2 regions of the Rhizobium sp. IY2 genome follow, and region 2 is predicted to be linked to the other one. Evidence: predicted binding sites of a transcription regulator. Region 2 holds the regulator's gene; the other holds the start of a gene.

Region 1 (7,400 bases), on a different contig from region 2:
GCGACATCCGATTTCGACCGCGTGGCTTCGTCGACCACATCGCTGCCCGCAGCATCGGTCACCGTTGCGTCGATCTCCTCCAGGGAAGCACGTCCATTTGGAGGCGATCCGAGAAGGCCTGCGAGATCGTTGAAGTTGATCGATTTTGGTGTGATCACGACCTCTCCGTCGATGATGGAGAAAACAAGCTGATCGCCGGGCTGAAGACCGAGAGCATCCCGCAGTTCCTTCGGAAGCGTTATCTGGCCTTTGGGTGAAAGCGTAAATTCTCCCCACATCGATCAGTAGTCCTATTTTGGTGAGTGAGTCGGAAAATTTGTCATTTGTCGGAAAATCGACAGTTTATCCTACTCTACCGCGCCAGTTCCTTCAATCCCAATCGGATCAGCTTGGCGCTGTCTGCACCATCGCCTGCCGTCTTCATGGCTGCGGCAATCGCATTCGCCGCCTGGTCGCGGGAATAGCCGAGGTTGGTCAGTGCGGAAACCGCATCGGCGACAGGTGCTGCCGCGACACCTTCGCCGAGTTCCTGTTTGAGGCCGATATTGATCGCTTCGCCGGCAAAGGCCGGCGCCCGGTTCTTGAGCTCGGTGACGAGGCGCATCGCCACTTTCGGACCAACGCCCGGTGCGCGGGAGACGGCGGCGCGGTCCTGCAGGGCGATCGCATTGGCAAGTTCGCCCGGCGTCAACGTCGACAGCACGGCGAGTGCCACCTTGGCGCCGACGCCCTGGACGCTCTGGAGCAGGTTGAACCATTCCCGCTCCAGCGCGCTCATGAAGCCGAAGAGCTTCAACTGGTCCTCGCGCACATAGGTCTCGATGAACAGCACGCAGGCCTCGCCGGCCGAGCCGAGCTTGGACAGGGTGCGGGCCGAACAATGGGCGACGTAGCAGACGCCGTGCACATCGACGAGCACATAGTCTTCGCCGATCTCGTCTATGGTGCCTTTCAGCTTGCCGATCATGGGTCGCGGTCTCTCAGCAGATGGGAACAAGTCAAGTATAGATTAACCGGCCAGTGCCTGGCGCATCCTGTTACTGCCGCGATTATGCGCGTGGCAGATGGCGATCGCCAGGGCGTCGGCAGCATCGTCGCCCTTGAATTCGACTTTCGGCATCAGGATCTTCAGCATCATGTGGATCTGGTGCTTTTCGCCATGGCCGACGCCGATGACGGCCTTTTTTACGGCGTTCGGGGCATATTCCGAAACCGGCAGGCCGGCACGCGCCGGCACCAGCATGGCGATGCCGCGGGCCTGGCCAAGCTTCAAGGTCGCCACCGCATCCTTGTTGACGAAGGTCTGTTCGACGGCGGCTTCATCCGGCTTGTAGCTATGGACGATCTCCGCCAGGCCGTCGTGCAATTGGCAAAGGCGAGAGGCAAGGTCCATGTCGCCATCGGAGGTCACGGTTCCAGACGCGACAAACCGCAGGGAATTGCCCAGCGTGTCAATGATTCCCCAACCGGTGCGGCGAAGTCCGGGATCAATACCGACAATGCGAATCGTATTTTGCATGGTTCAACCTATAGCGATCGCGAAATAAGTGCCATCGATATGTGAACAAAACAAAAACACTCCCGGATTTAGGCCCCGCCATTTACCGCGAATTAAAACAGATGCCCGAATTCTAGTCGTCAATACGAGAGGGGCTTCTTTTCACGAAGATTAAGCCCCCGATGTTCTGTTTACAGGTCAGTCGATCGGGCATGCGCTGCATGCCAGGCTGGCAAGCGCGTTCAGAAGGGGTTCGTCGTACATGGCACAGAGATTTCAATCCCTGTCCTTCAAGGTCATCGTCACATTCATTCTGCTGACCGTGCTGTCGATCGCGGTCATCGACGTACTCGCCTATTTCGCCAGCAGCCGCATCTCCGACGAGCAGGCGCTGAAGGCCAAGGAAAGCGTGCTGATCTTCCGCGGCGACATGCTGCAGGACCAGCTGGCGCAGCTTGAAAACCAGGCCAACTCGATTGCGCGCATCGAGGCGCTGCAAATGTCGATCACCAGCCTGAAGAGCGGCTGGAAAACCATCGAGAAGACCTCGGGCGACGCTCGTGCCGAGCTGAAGAAGGTTTTCATATCGAACAATCCCAACCCGGCCGACCAGCGCGAGAAGCTTATGAAGCCGGAAGGGCCGAGCGGCTTTTATTATTCGAACCATGAGAAGACGCAGGGCGAAGTCGCCCGCGACCTCGAGGATACCGCCTTCAGCGACCTGCTGATCGCCGATCTCGAGGGCACGGTCCTCTATTCCTATAAGAAGGAGGACGATTTCGCCGAGAACCTGAAGTCGGACGCCTGGAAGGCAACCGGCGCCGGCATCGCTTTCGCCAAGGCGATCGAGAATACCGCCAAGGCGACCGATGATGCCGCGCCGACAGGTTTCTCCGGCCTTCGCGTCGATGCCGGCAGCGGCAAATCGGCGATCTTCTATGCCGTGCCGATCATCAAGCTCGGAGCGGCCAAGGGCATCATCCTCTTCAAGGTGCGCGACGACATCGTCACCGGCATCCTTGCCAAGGGCATCGTCCAGGGCAGCACGGCACGGGCGGCGATCGTCTCCGGCGATGGATCGGCTATCGGTCTCGATGCGGCCGGCAAGCTTGCCATGCTCGATGCCACACCCTTCACCTTCATCCAGAGCGCACTTGCCAGTTCGGCGATGACGGTTGCCGATTTCAACCGGGCGGATGGCGCCGCCCGTGCCTATGTCCGCGGCATCGACTATCGCGGCGACCGCTTCCTGGTGGTCGAGAGCGTGCTGCTCAGCGAACTCAATGCCGGCTCGATCGAGATCGCCACTCTGCTGACGATGATCGGCATCGGCGTGCTCGTCGTCATGGCGGTCGCGACCGGCCTCGTCACCAATTTCCTGTTTTCGCCACTTGCCCGGCTTGCCGGCGTCACCCGCGATGTCGCGGACGGCAAACTCGACAGCGAGATCGGCAGCCTGAACCGCAAGGACGAAATCGGCACGATGGCCAACGCGCTCGCCCGCTTCCGGCAGTCGCTGATCGAAGGCCGCGAGCTCGAAGCCGCCAGTGAAGAGACGCGCCTGCAGGCCGAGCACGACCGCCAGCAGAATCTGGCCGAGCGCGAGGCAGAGGCGAAGACGCTGCAGCAGGTGGTCGAGGCGCTCGACGAGGGCCTGCATCATCTGGCGAACGGCGATCTCGCCTACCAGATCGATACACGCTTCCCGAACGAGCTCGAAAGCCTGCGGGTCAATTTCAACGAAGCGCTGGCGACGCTCAGCGAAACCATGACGGCAATCGGCGGCAACTCGATGGCGGTGCGCGCCGGCTCCGAGGAGATGCGCACCGGCGCCGACGAGCTTGCCGGGCGCACCGAGCGCCAGGCCGGCTCGATCACCGAAACGGCGAATGCGATCAGCGCCATCACCCAGTCGGTCCGTCAGCAGATCGAGCGGGCCGAACAGGCCGAGCGCATCGCCCGCGACGCCAAGAAGGAAACGACGGGCTCCGGCCAGATCATGCAGGAGACGATCGCGGCGATGGAGGCAATCCAGGCTTCCTCGCGCCAGATCAACACGATCATCTCGGTCATCGACGACATCGCCTTTCAGACCAACCTCCTGGCGCTCAACGCCGGCGTCGAGGCGGCGCGCGCCGGTGAATCCGGCAAGGGCTTCGCCGTCGTCGCCATGGAAGTGCGCGAGCTCGCCCAGCGCTCATCGAGCGCGGCGAAGGAGATCTCCAACCTGCTGCAGAAATCGACGCATGAGGTCGAAAGCGGCGTTACGCTGGTGGAAAGGGCGGGCGTTGCTCTCACGGGCATCGGCGCCCATGTCGAGGCGATCAACGGGCAGATCAACGAGATCATGGGCGCGACCCGCGAGGAGGCCAATACGCTGCGTGAGATCAATAGCGCTGTCGCCGAACTCGACGCGATGACGCAGCAGAACGCCTCGATGGTCGAGGAGACGACGGCGGCGATCCACCGGCTGGCGACGGAAGCCCTGGAAATGGACCGCCAGCTCGGCAATTTCACGCTGCCGCAAGGCCACCACCAGCCGAGCGCCGAGGTGCATGTGCTGCGCCGTCACCGCTAAGCTATCGCTTCCAGCATCTGGCAGGGGTCGCGCTCGCGCGGCCCTTTTTGTTTGCGCGCATGGTTTGGAATGGTGCGAGGGCGAACCTACATAGGCTGCATCCTTCAACTGCCCGGCAGGTTTTCCATGGTTCCCTTCTCCATACTCGACCTTTCCCCCGTTGCCGAAGGCAGCACCGTGCGTCAGTCCCTCGAAAGTTCGGCGCGGATGGCTGAGAAGGCCGAGGAGTTCGGCTACAAGCGCTTCTGGCTCGCCGAACATCACGGCATGCCGGGGATCGCCAGTGCCGCCACATCAGTCGTCATCGGCCATGTCGGGGCTGCGACCAAGCGCATCCGCATCGGCTCGGGCGGCATCATGCTGCCCAATCATTCGCCGCTCGTCATCGCCGAGCAGTTCGGCACGCTGGAGGCGCTTTTCCCCGGCCGCATCGATCTCGGCCTCGGGCGCGCGCCGGGAACGGATATGCGTACGGCACAGGCGCTGCGGCGCAACCTCGAAGCCGGCGCAAACAGCTTCCCCAACGACGTGGTGGAATTGCAGCAACTCCTTGGCACACCGGTCGAGAACCAGGCGATCCTCGCCGTTCCCGGCAATGGCTCGCATATCCCGATCTGGCTGCTCGGCTCCAGCCTTTACAGTGCGCAGCTCGCCGCCATGCTCGGGCTTCCATACGCCTTCGCCTCGCATTTCGCACCCGACATGCTGCTCGATGCGATCGCCATCTACCGTGACCGTTTCCAGCCTTCGGCGACACTCGACAAGCCCTATGTGATGGTCGGCGTCATGGGCGCGGTGGCGGCGACGGACGAGGAGGCGCGGTACCATTTCACCTCCGCCCAGCAGCAGTTCGTCAATCTGCGCCGCAATGTCCGCGGGCCGTTCCCGCGTCCGGTGGCCGATATGGAGGACTTCTGGTCGCCGATGGAGAAGATGAATGTCGAACACACGCTGCGTTATGCCGTCGTCGGCTCGCCAAAGACGGCCGAAGCGAAACTGACGGAGTTTCTGCGGGAAACAGAGGCCGACGAGGTGATCATCTCGATGCCGATCCATGACATCGAGGCGCGGCTGAAATCGGTGGAGCTCTTCGCGGGGCTGGGAAGCTTCATGCGAGCCGCCGCTTAGGATCTACACAAGGATCTTGCCCGCAAGAAAAAACCCGGCGTTGCGGCCGGGTTTTATTTAACACCTGTCTGAGGAAACTCAGGCGGAGAGCTTCGCCAGCACTTCTTCCGAGACTTCGAAGTTGGAATAGACGTTCTGCACGTCGTCATCGTCTTCGAGCGAGTCGATGAGCTTCATCAGCGACTGGGCTTTTTCCTCGTCCACCGGCACGTTGTTCTGAGCACGCCAGATGGCCTTGACGGTTTCGGCTTCGCCGAGGCTCGATTCCAGCGCTTTCGCCACTTCGCCGAGGGCTTCGAAGCCGCAAGTGATGTAGTGGCCGTCTTCGTCGGTCTCGACGTCGTCGGCGCCGGCTTCGATCGCGGCTTCCATCACCTTGTCGGCATCACCGACGGAAAGCTTGTAGGTGATTTCGCCGACATGGTCGAAGGAGAAGGAAACGGAACCGGTTTCGCCGAGAGCGCCGCCGGCCTTGGTGAAGATCGAGCGGACGTTGGAGGCGGTGCGGTTGCGGTTGTCGGTCAGCGCCTCGACGATGATCGCCGTGCCGCCCGGGCCATAGCCCTCGTAACGGACTTCATCGTAGTTTTCGCCGTCGGCGCCGGCTGCCTTCTTGATGGCGCGGTCGATATTGTCCTTCGGCATGGACTGGGCCTTGGCGTTCTGGATCGCCAGGCGGAGGCGGGCGTTCATCGTCGGGTCGGGCAGGCCGGCCTTGGCGGCAACGGTGATTTCGCGTGCGAGCTTGGAGAACATTTTCGACCGCACGGCGTCCTGACGGCCCTTGCGGTGCATGATGTTTTTAAACTGTGAATGGCCAGCCATGGCACCCCTGTTCACGTCTCATTGTTCGGAATGGGCCGCCTTATAAGAGCGAAACGGCACCCGTTCAAGGAAAAAGCAGTTCGGAACAAAGGCGAGGGGATGACGTTTCAATCGAACTCCACCCAACGAAAGGAACGGTCATGGCAAGTCTCAGCGAGGCGCAGGAACATCCAGCACGTCAGCTCTGGGATCAGGTCAACGATGTTCATGCCGGCATGCTCGGAATTTCGGGGCTGGACATGCACATGCAGCCGATGGCGCCGCATGCCGATCCCACCACCAATACCATCTGGTTCTATACCAAGACCGATGCCGACATCGTGCGCGCCATCAAGCCCGGCAGCCGCGCACATTTCTGTGTCATCGGCAAGGATCACGATTATCACGCCTGCCTTGCCGGCGTGATCGAAGTGCGCCCCGACCCTTCCAAGATCGAGGAGTACTGGAGTTCGATCATTGCCGCCTGGTACGACGGCGGCAAGAAGGACCCCAAGCTCACCATGCTTTCCCTCCACGTCGACGATGCCGAGATCTGGGTTTCCACAGGCAACAAGCTGAAATTCGGCTGGGAAATCGCCAAGGCCAATCTAGACGACGACAAGATGCCGGATGTCGGCATCAAGCGTCATCTGCAATTTGCCTGACGCGCAAGGCTCCTGCATAATTCTTAAATCGGAACCGATTTAAGGATAAAATTGCAGCAATTCACAGTGCTACAGCGTCCTTTGCGCGTCTAAAAGACGCGCGGCGCTGCAGGAGGGAAACCGCCGGGCCTTTTACCGCACTCCCTTCAGCACATAGATCAGCGGTTTTTTCGGCAGCGTGCGCATCGAGACGGTGATGCTGTCGTCGGGCGCATAGGCGACGTCGAAATCCTTGCCGAACATCGAAACGAAGGCATCGACCGGCGGGCCGCGGCGGTGCATCGGCAGGATCAGCGACGAGCGTAGCCGCTTGATGACGCGGCTCATGCTGTCGGCGCCCATGGTCAGGCCGCCATCGACCGGCACCATGACGACATCGAGGCGGCCGATCTCGATATAATGGGTATCCGTCAGTTCGTAATGCAGGTGGCCGAGATGGCCGATGCAGAGGCCGGCGATCTCGAAAATGAAGATGGAATTGCCGTTCTCCTGCGAGCCGCCGAGGCCGTAGCTGAAGCGGATATCCGTCGGAACATTGCGGATATAGGCATCGCCGACGACGAGATCGATGTCGGCCTTTTCGCCGGGAACGTCGCTCCACCCATGCAGAACATGTTTGATGCCGGGATCGGGAGTCAAGGTGAAGTGGGTGGTGTGCGCCTTGTTCATGGTCACCACATCGGGCAACGTCGCCGGCCTGTACCAGCCGTTATAGTCTGTGGCGATG
Region 2 (7,400 bases):
GCTGGTGCGGATCGGTGATGTCTGTGGAGTCGTGATAGAAGGCCGACAGCGCGCCGACGCAGCCGCACATGACGGCCATCGGATGCGCATCGCGGCGGAAGCCGGTGAAGAAGCGGCTCATCTGCTCATGCACCATGGTGTGGTGCGTGACGCGATAATCGAAATCCTTCTTCTGCGCGGTGGTCGGCAGTTCGCCGTAGAGAAGCAGGTAGCAGACTTCCAGGAAGTCGCCATGCTCGGCGAGCTGCTCGATCGGATAGCCGCGATGCAGCAGAACACCTTCGTCGCCGTCGATGTAGGTGATTTTCGATTCACAGGATGCGGTCGAGGTAAAACCCGGATCGTACGTGAAGGAAGCCGTGTTCTTGTAGAGGGCACCGATATCGATGACGCTCGGGCCGATCGTGCCGCTCTTGACGGCAAGGTCGACAGATTTGTCACCGATTTTTATTGTAGCGCTTTGATCCGTCATGCTGATCCTCCGAAATGGCGGTGGCGCCTTAAAAGCGCCATAGGGGTTAAGCGTCCTCACCGATAGCTATATGATCGCGAAGCTAATGCCAAGTTACCGTGACGGCATTTTGTGCATTGCGGTATCACCTTTTAGGCACTGCAGCGATGAGCCGCGTGCATATCGGAAGCTGATGATTCGACTGGCCTTTTGGCACTCGCGATTTTCCCTCATATTTCAATCGATTATTCTTGCCGGATTTGATGGGAGGTTGCATTCTGGCCGCCTTGGCGGTTGAGCTTGGGCGGCGCATGCAGGAATTGACGACAGTCGAATTGCGGCCGGAAGCAGGCGCCGGCCTTGCCGATACCTCCGGTTTTTCTCCCCCTGCCGTGGTGTCGCGGCCGGCAAGGACGCAGTCGGCGACACCGTTGCGCCATCGCCTGCCGGCTTTGGCCTCGCAATCGCTGCGTGCCGGCAGGCGCATGCTGGGCGAGGAGGCGGATCATGGCCGCCTGCTGCTATTCTCGCCGGTCTTCCTCGGCGCCGGATCAGCCTTCTGGTTTCTTGGAGCATCGGATTTTCCGGTCATTGCACCGCTGCTCTGCCTGTTGGTGCTGACGACCGCGGTTCTGATCGCCAGCCGTATGCGGGCGGCATTGCGGACCGTCCTGCTGGCGCTTGCACTTGTGGCCGGTGGCATGGTCTCGGCGGAGTTCGAAAGCTGGCGGGCTTCGACCGTGATCCTCGACTCCGCCGTGACGACGACGGTGACCGGCCGTGTCGAACGGCGCGAAGGCGATGGTCGCGGCCGGTGGCGCTACATTCTGGCCGTCACCGGCACCGAGGTGCCGCAGGTGAAGCGGCCGCCGGAACGGATAACCGCGATCGCCCGCGGCGCCGACGCGCCTTTCGAGATCGGTGACATCATCACCGGCAGGGCTCGGCTGACACCGCCGTCAGGCCCAGCACTTCCACAGCTCAACGACTTCTCCTTCGGGGCCTATTTCGATGGCATCGGCGCCAATGGTTTCTTCTACGGCGCGCCGACGAAAGTCGATTTGCAGGCAGGCCCGCAGGCTGCCAGATCGACGGCGGAAACCCTGCTCGAATGGCTTTACCGGCTGCGCAGCGGCATCGGCGACCGCATCCGATCGATTCTGCCCGGCGACACCGGCGCTTTTGCCGCTGCTCTGGTGACGGACGAACGGCGCGCCATCTCGAATGCGACCACGGAGGCGCTGCGCCAGTCCGGTCTGGCGCATATCATCGCCATCTCAGGACTCAACATGGCGCTGTCGGCCGGCATCTTCTTCGTCGGCTTCCGGATGCTGCTCAGCCTCTTTCCCGGCGTCGCCCAGGCCTATCCGACGAAGAAGATCGCCGCCGCCGGCGCGCTCATCGCCGTCACGGCCTATTTCCTGATCTCCGGCTTCGCGGTCTCGGCCGAGCGCGCCTTCATCATGATGGCGATCATGCTGATTGCCGTCTTCTTCGACCGGCCGTCGATCAGCCTGCGCAATGTCGCTCTCTCCGCGCTCGTCATCCTCGCCATTTCGCCGTCCGAGGTCCTGGGTCCGAGCTTCCAGATGTCCTTTGCCGCAACCTTGGCGCTCGTGTCGGGCTATCAGCTGTGGAAGGATCGGCGCGTCCGCGAGAATGCCTTCCTGAAGCTGCCGATCGTCAGGCCTTTCGTCGCGGTTGCGGGGTTCTTCGGCGGTGTCTTCCTGACCTCGCTGATCGGCGGTTTCTCCACCGCACTGTTTTCGATCGAGCATTTTCATCGCCTGACCGCCTACGGCCTGCCGGCAAACCTCGCGACGATGCCGATCATCTCCTTCATCATCATGCCGGCCGGGTTGCTGGCGATGCTGCTCATGCCTTTCGGTCTGGACGTTTTGCCTTGGAAGATTGTCGGATTCGGCCTCGATCTGGTGATCGCCGTCGCCAAGACCGTGTCCGGCTGGGGTGGCGACATCGGCATCGGCCGCTTGCCCGCCTGGTATTTCGCGGTCGCCGTGGCAGGCTTCCTGCTGCTGACGCTACTCCGCACTCGGCTGCGCCATATGGGCACGTCGATCATATCAGTCGCAACGCTCATCCTGCTGGTTCTGCCGGTTCCCCGGCCGCCGGATCTGGTGATTTCGGAAGATGGCAGTCTCGTCGCGGTCGTCGAGGCGGCGGCAATGGCCTCCAACCGTGAAAACCCGCCGGATTTCATCTTCGACCAATGGCAGCGCGCGCTCGTCCTGCCGGCGCATGACCCGCCGAAGATGCTGGATGGTCCTGCTGTCCCGCCAGCGGGAGAGGACCGCCGCGTCAAGCTTTCCCGCGATCAGCAGAACGAAGCGAGGGCGGCGATGCGGGCGGCCGCAGCCGGCGGTGACGCAAACCGCTTTTCCTGTGTCAAGAAGGCCTGGTGCATATCAAGGCTTGGCAACGGTCATGTGGTCGCCGTCATCGACAATGCCGCCTATCTCGCTCCGGCCTGCGATGCGGCCGATATCGTGGTAACGTCGGTCCGCCTGCGTTTCAACAGCTGCCGCTCAGGCGCGACGCTCTTCACCGGCGAGACGTTGCGCCGGACCGGTTCCGTCGAGCTGCGCTTCGCCGAGGCCGGCATGGAGGTCACAACCGCATTCGATGATCTGTGGCGGCCATGGATCCGCCATCGCGCCTATGACTGGCGCAGCAACAGCTTTGTCGAAACCGGCCTGCAGGGTGTCAGTGATAGCGGCGAATAAGGCCGACGAGTTTGCCCTGCACCTTGACGCGGTCTGGCCCGAAGATCCGGGTCTCGTAAGCCGGGTTGGCCGCTTCCAGCGCGATCGAGGCGCCCTTGCGGCGGAAGCGTTTGAGCGTCGCTTCTTCGTCGTCGACGAGAGCAACGACGATGTCGCCAGGGCTTGCGGTGCTGCCATTGCGGATGATCACGGTGTCGCCGTCGAAAATGCCGGCGTCGATCATCGAATCACCCTTGACCTCCAGCGCGTAGTGTTCACCGGAGCCGAGCATATCGGCCGGAACGACGATGTCGTGGGTGTTGTTCTGGATTGCCGAGATCGGAACGCCGGCGGCGATCCGGCCCATGACCGGCACGGAGACTGAGTTGCCATTGTCGGCGACGGGTTTTGCAGGAGCGGGAGTGGCGACCGGCTGGGGCTTGCCCAGGCTGCCCTCAATGACGCTCGGCGAAAAGCCGCGCCGGGGCTGGATGCTGGGGCTATAGGCCTCCGGAAGCTTGATGACCTCGAGTGCGCGGGCCCGGTTCGGTAGGCGGCGAATGAAGCCACGCTCCTCGAGCGCAGTAATCAGCCGGTGAATCCCGGACTTCGAAGCGAGATCCAGGGCGTCCTTCATTTCGTCGAAAGACGGCGGAACGCCGGATTCCTTCATGCGCTCATGAATGAAGAGGAGAAGCTCCTGTTGTTTGCGCGTGAGCATCGACGTTGTGACCTCGTGATTGAAACAAATCCAGAACAGACACTATATGTTCCATATGTGTTCCGCAAGTAGCTAAATTTCCGTAAAACTTGGCGCCAACTCGTTGAGATTTTTATTTTCATTCGCCGGATTGGCCGACAAGTCTTGCCTTGCGCGGCACTGTCGCACATCTCTGCCGTGTGAGGAGAGGGGATACCATGAACGAGCATTCCGCCAAACCACGCCCGCTGGATCATGTCGTGCTGCCGGTCGTCAATATCGATCTGGCGCGCGAGAGGCTCGGCAAGCTGGGCTTTACCGTTGCCGCCGATGCGCGTCATCCCTTCGGAACGGAGAATGCCTGCGTCTTTTTTGCCGATAAGACCTATCTGGAGCCGCTCGGGATTGCGAGCGTTAGGGAAAGTGAAGCATCGGCGCGGCAAGGCAATGTCTTCACCGCCCGCAACCGCGCCTTCCGATTCCGCTGCGGCGAGGAAGGGCTTTCGGCGGTGGCCTTCGGCAGCGAGGATGCCGATATCGATCATCGGAATTTCGTCGGCGACGGAGCGAGCGCCGGCGAGATGCTGGCGTTCAGCCGGCCGATGACGATGCCGGATGGTTCTGAGAGCATTGCCGGCTTCAGGCTGGCCTTTGCCGGCGACCTGCGCGCGCCCGATCTCTTTCTCTTCACCGTCGAGCGCGTCAATCCGCTGCCGGCCGACCGCGGCGCGCTGGAGGCGCATGCCAATGGCGTCACCGGCATTGCCGAGGTGGTGTTTTGCGCGCCCGATGCGGCTGCCTTCGCCGCCTTCGTCAGTCTTGCCAGCGCGCAATCGGCAGTCGAGAACACCGGTTTCGGCGTCAAGATCGCGGCGTCGAATGTGAAAATCAGCCTGATGACGCCGGAGGGTTTGGAGGCCTATTTCGAGGTCGCCGTCCCATCCGCCGACCGCGGCCTGCGCGGCCGGGCGATTCTCTTCGCTGTCGCCGATCTTGCCGTGACAGAAGCGCATTTGGCTGCTAACGGGGTGACATATACGCGCAAGAACAATCGCATTCTGGTGAAGCCCGCGCCCGGGCAGGGCACGCTTTTCGCCTTCGAGGAAACACGATGAGCACAGATACGAATTCCCAAGTCAAGATCGGCGAGGGCCAGGGCCAGGTCACCTTTTCCAACACCGGCCGCCTGTCGCTGATTGCCGGCCCTTGCCAGATGGAGAGCCGCGACCACGCCTTCATGGTGGCCGGCACGCTGAAGGAGCTTTGCGGAAAGCTCGGCATCGGCCTCGTATACAAGAGCTCCTTCGACAAGGCGAACCGCACTTCGCTTTCGGCCGAACGCGGCATCGGCATTGAAAAGGGCATGGAGATCTTTGCCGACCTCAAGAAGGAATTCGGCTTTCCCGTCCTGACCGACGTTCATACCGCCGAACAATGCGCCGAGGTGGCAAAGACCGTCGATGTCCTGCAGATCCCGGCCTTCCTTTGCCGCCAGACCGATCTTCTCATCGCCGCCGCCAAGACCGGCCGCGTCGTCAATGTCAAGAAGGGCCAGTTCCTCGCTCCCTGGGATATGAAAAACGTCCTGAAGAAGCTCAACGCCAGCGGCAATCCGAACGTGCTGCTGTGCGAGCGCGGCGCCTCCTTTGGCTACAACACGCTGGTTTCCGACATGCGTTCGCTGCCGATCATGGCGTCGATGGGTGCTCCCGTTGTTTTCGACGCGACCCATTCCGTGGCGCAGCCGGGCGGGCAGGGCGATTCCTCGGGCGGCCAGCGGGAATTCGTGGAAACGCTGGCGCGCGCAGCGGTGGCGACCGGCATTGCCGGCGTCTTCCTCGAAACCCATCAGGACCCCGACAATGCGCCTTCCGACGGACCGAACATGGTCTATCTCAAGGACATGCCGCGGCTCCTCGAAAAGCTGCTTGCCTTCGATGCGGTCGCCAAGGCCTGATTACCCAGCTTGACGTTCAACAGTCTGACACGATCGCGCTATAAGCATGTCGCGCAAAACCAAAGAGCAAGGCGCGGACCAAGCGAATGTTAGAGATCGCGACGCGCTTTCGCCCACATCGGAACGCTGGTTCGAAGGCTGGCAATTGCGGCATTGTAATTTGCTCGCCTTCGATTAAGACAGGTTTCGAACGACTTATCACCCACTGAGCAGGAAGAACCCATGACTGCAATCACCGATATCATCGCCCGCGAGATTCTCGATAGCCGTGGCAATCCCACCGTCGAAGTCGATGTCTATCTCGAAGACGGCAGCATGGGCCGTGCGGCTGTTCCCTCGGGCGCCTCGACGGGCGCGCATGAGGCGGTCGAACTGCGCGACGGCGGCAAGCGCTACCTCGGCAAGGGCGTCCAGAAGGCGGTCGACGCCGCCAACACCGAGATCTTCGATGCGATCGGCGGCATCGACGCCGAAAACCAGATCCAGATCGACAACATCATGATCGAGCTGGACGGCACGCCGAACAAGTCGCGCCTCGGCGCCAACGCCATCCTCGGCGTGTCGCTCGCCGTCGCCAAGGCTGCCGCCCAGGCCTCCGGCCTGCCGCTCTACCGTTATGTCGGCGGCGCTTCCGCCAGCCTGCTGCCGGTGCCGATGATGAACATCATCAACGGCGGCGCCCATGCCGACAACCCGATCGATTTCCAGGAATTCATGATCCTGCCGGTCGGCGCCGATACGATCGCCGAAGCCGTGCGCATGGGTTCGGAAGTCTTCCATACGCTCCGCAAGGAACTTGCCGCACAGGGCCACAACACCAATGTCGGCGACGAAGGCGGTTTCGCACCGGGCCTGAAGAGCGCTTCCGAAGCCCTCGACTTCATCGTCAAGTCGGTCGAAAAAGCCGGCTACAAGCCGGGCGAGGACATCTACCTCGGCCTCGATTGCGCCTCGACGGAATTCTTCAAGGACGGCAAATATGTTCTCGAAGGGGAAGGCCGCACGCTCGAATCGGGCGCCATGGCCGAATATCTGGCCGAACTCGCCGCCAAGTACCCGATCATCTCGATCGAGGACGGCATGGCTGAGGACGACTGGGATGGCTGGAAGACGCTGACCGACCTGACCGGCAAGAAAACCCAGCTCGTCGGCGACGATCTCTTCGTCACCAACTCTGCCCGCCTTCGCGATGGCATCCGCATGGGTGTCGCCAACTCGATCCTCGTCAAGGTCAACCAGATCGGCTCGCTGACCGAAACCCTCGACGCCGTCAACACGGCGCACAAGGCAGCCTATACCGCCGTCATGTCTCACCGCTCCGGCGAAACGGAAGATTCGACCATCGCCGATCTCGCGGTCGCCACCAACTGCGGTCAGATCAAGACCGGCTCGCTGTCGCGTTCCGACCGTCTTGCCAAGTACAACCAGCTGATCCGTATCGAAGAAGGCCTCGGTCCTCAGGCCCAGTATGCCGGCCGCTCGATCATTCGCGGCTGATCGCATCTGATTTTCAACGGTTCGACCCGCGCCTCTCCGGCGCGGGTTTTTTGTTGCTCTTTTTTAGAGTCA

The links. The regulator LexA, encoded in region 2, represses DNA repair genes until DNA is damaged. The targets are predictions, from matches to a motif close to TGTTCNNNNTGTGTTCNG.
Region 1: the regulator LexA is predicted to act here: its motif matches at 1,561-1,578, upstream of ruvC (crossover junction endodeoxyribonuclease RuvC).

What each region holds. Positions count from the first base shown of each region.
Region 1 is NZ_JBLKNU010000006.1:280,791-288,190, forward strand. It holds gene ACMUVN_RS20690 (AbrB/MazE/SpoVT family DNA-binding domain-containing protein) at 1-278, opposite strand, end outside; gene ruvA (Holliday junction branch migration protein RuvA) at 353-967, opposite strand; gene ruvC (crossover junction endodeoxyribonuclease RuvC) at 1,010-1,519, opposite strand; gene ACMUVN_RS20705 (methyl-accepting chemotaxis protein) at 1,761-4,076, shown strand; gene ACMUVN_RS20710 (LLM class flavin-dependent oxidoreductase) at 4,203-5,204, shown strand; gene ACMUVN_RS20715 (YebC/PmpR family DNA-binding transcriptional regulator) at 5,283-6,029, opposite strand; gene ACMUVN_RS20720 (pyridoxamine 5'-phosphate oxidase family protein) at 6,170-6,673, shown strand; gene ACMUVN_RS20725 (MBL fold metallo-hydrolase) at 6,806-7,400, opposite strand, start outside.
Region 2 is NZ_JBLKNU010000001.1:1,521,037-1,528,436, reverse strand. It holds gene gltA (citrate synthase) at 1-472, opposite strand, end outside; gene ACMUVN_RS07480 (ComEC/Rec2 family competence protein) at 763-3,195, shown strand; gene lexA (transcriptional repressor LexA) at 3,176-3,895, opposite strand; gene ACMUVN_RS07470 (VOC family protein) at 4,093-4,989, shown strand; gene kdsA (3-deoxy-8-phosphooctulonate synthase) at 4,986-5,831, shown strand; gene eno (phosphopyruvate hydratase) at 6,054-7,328, shown strand.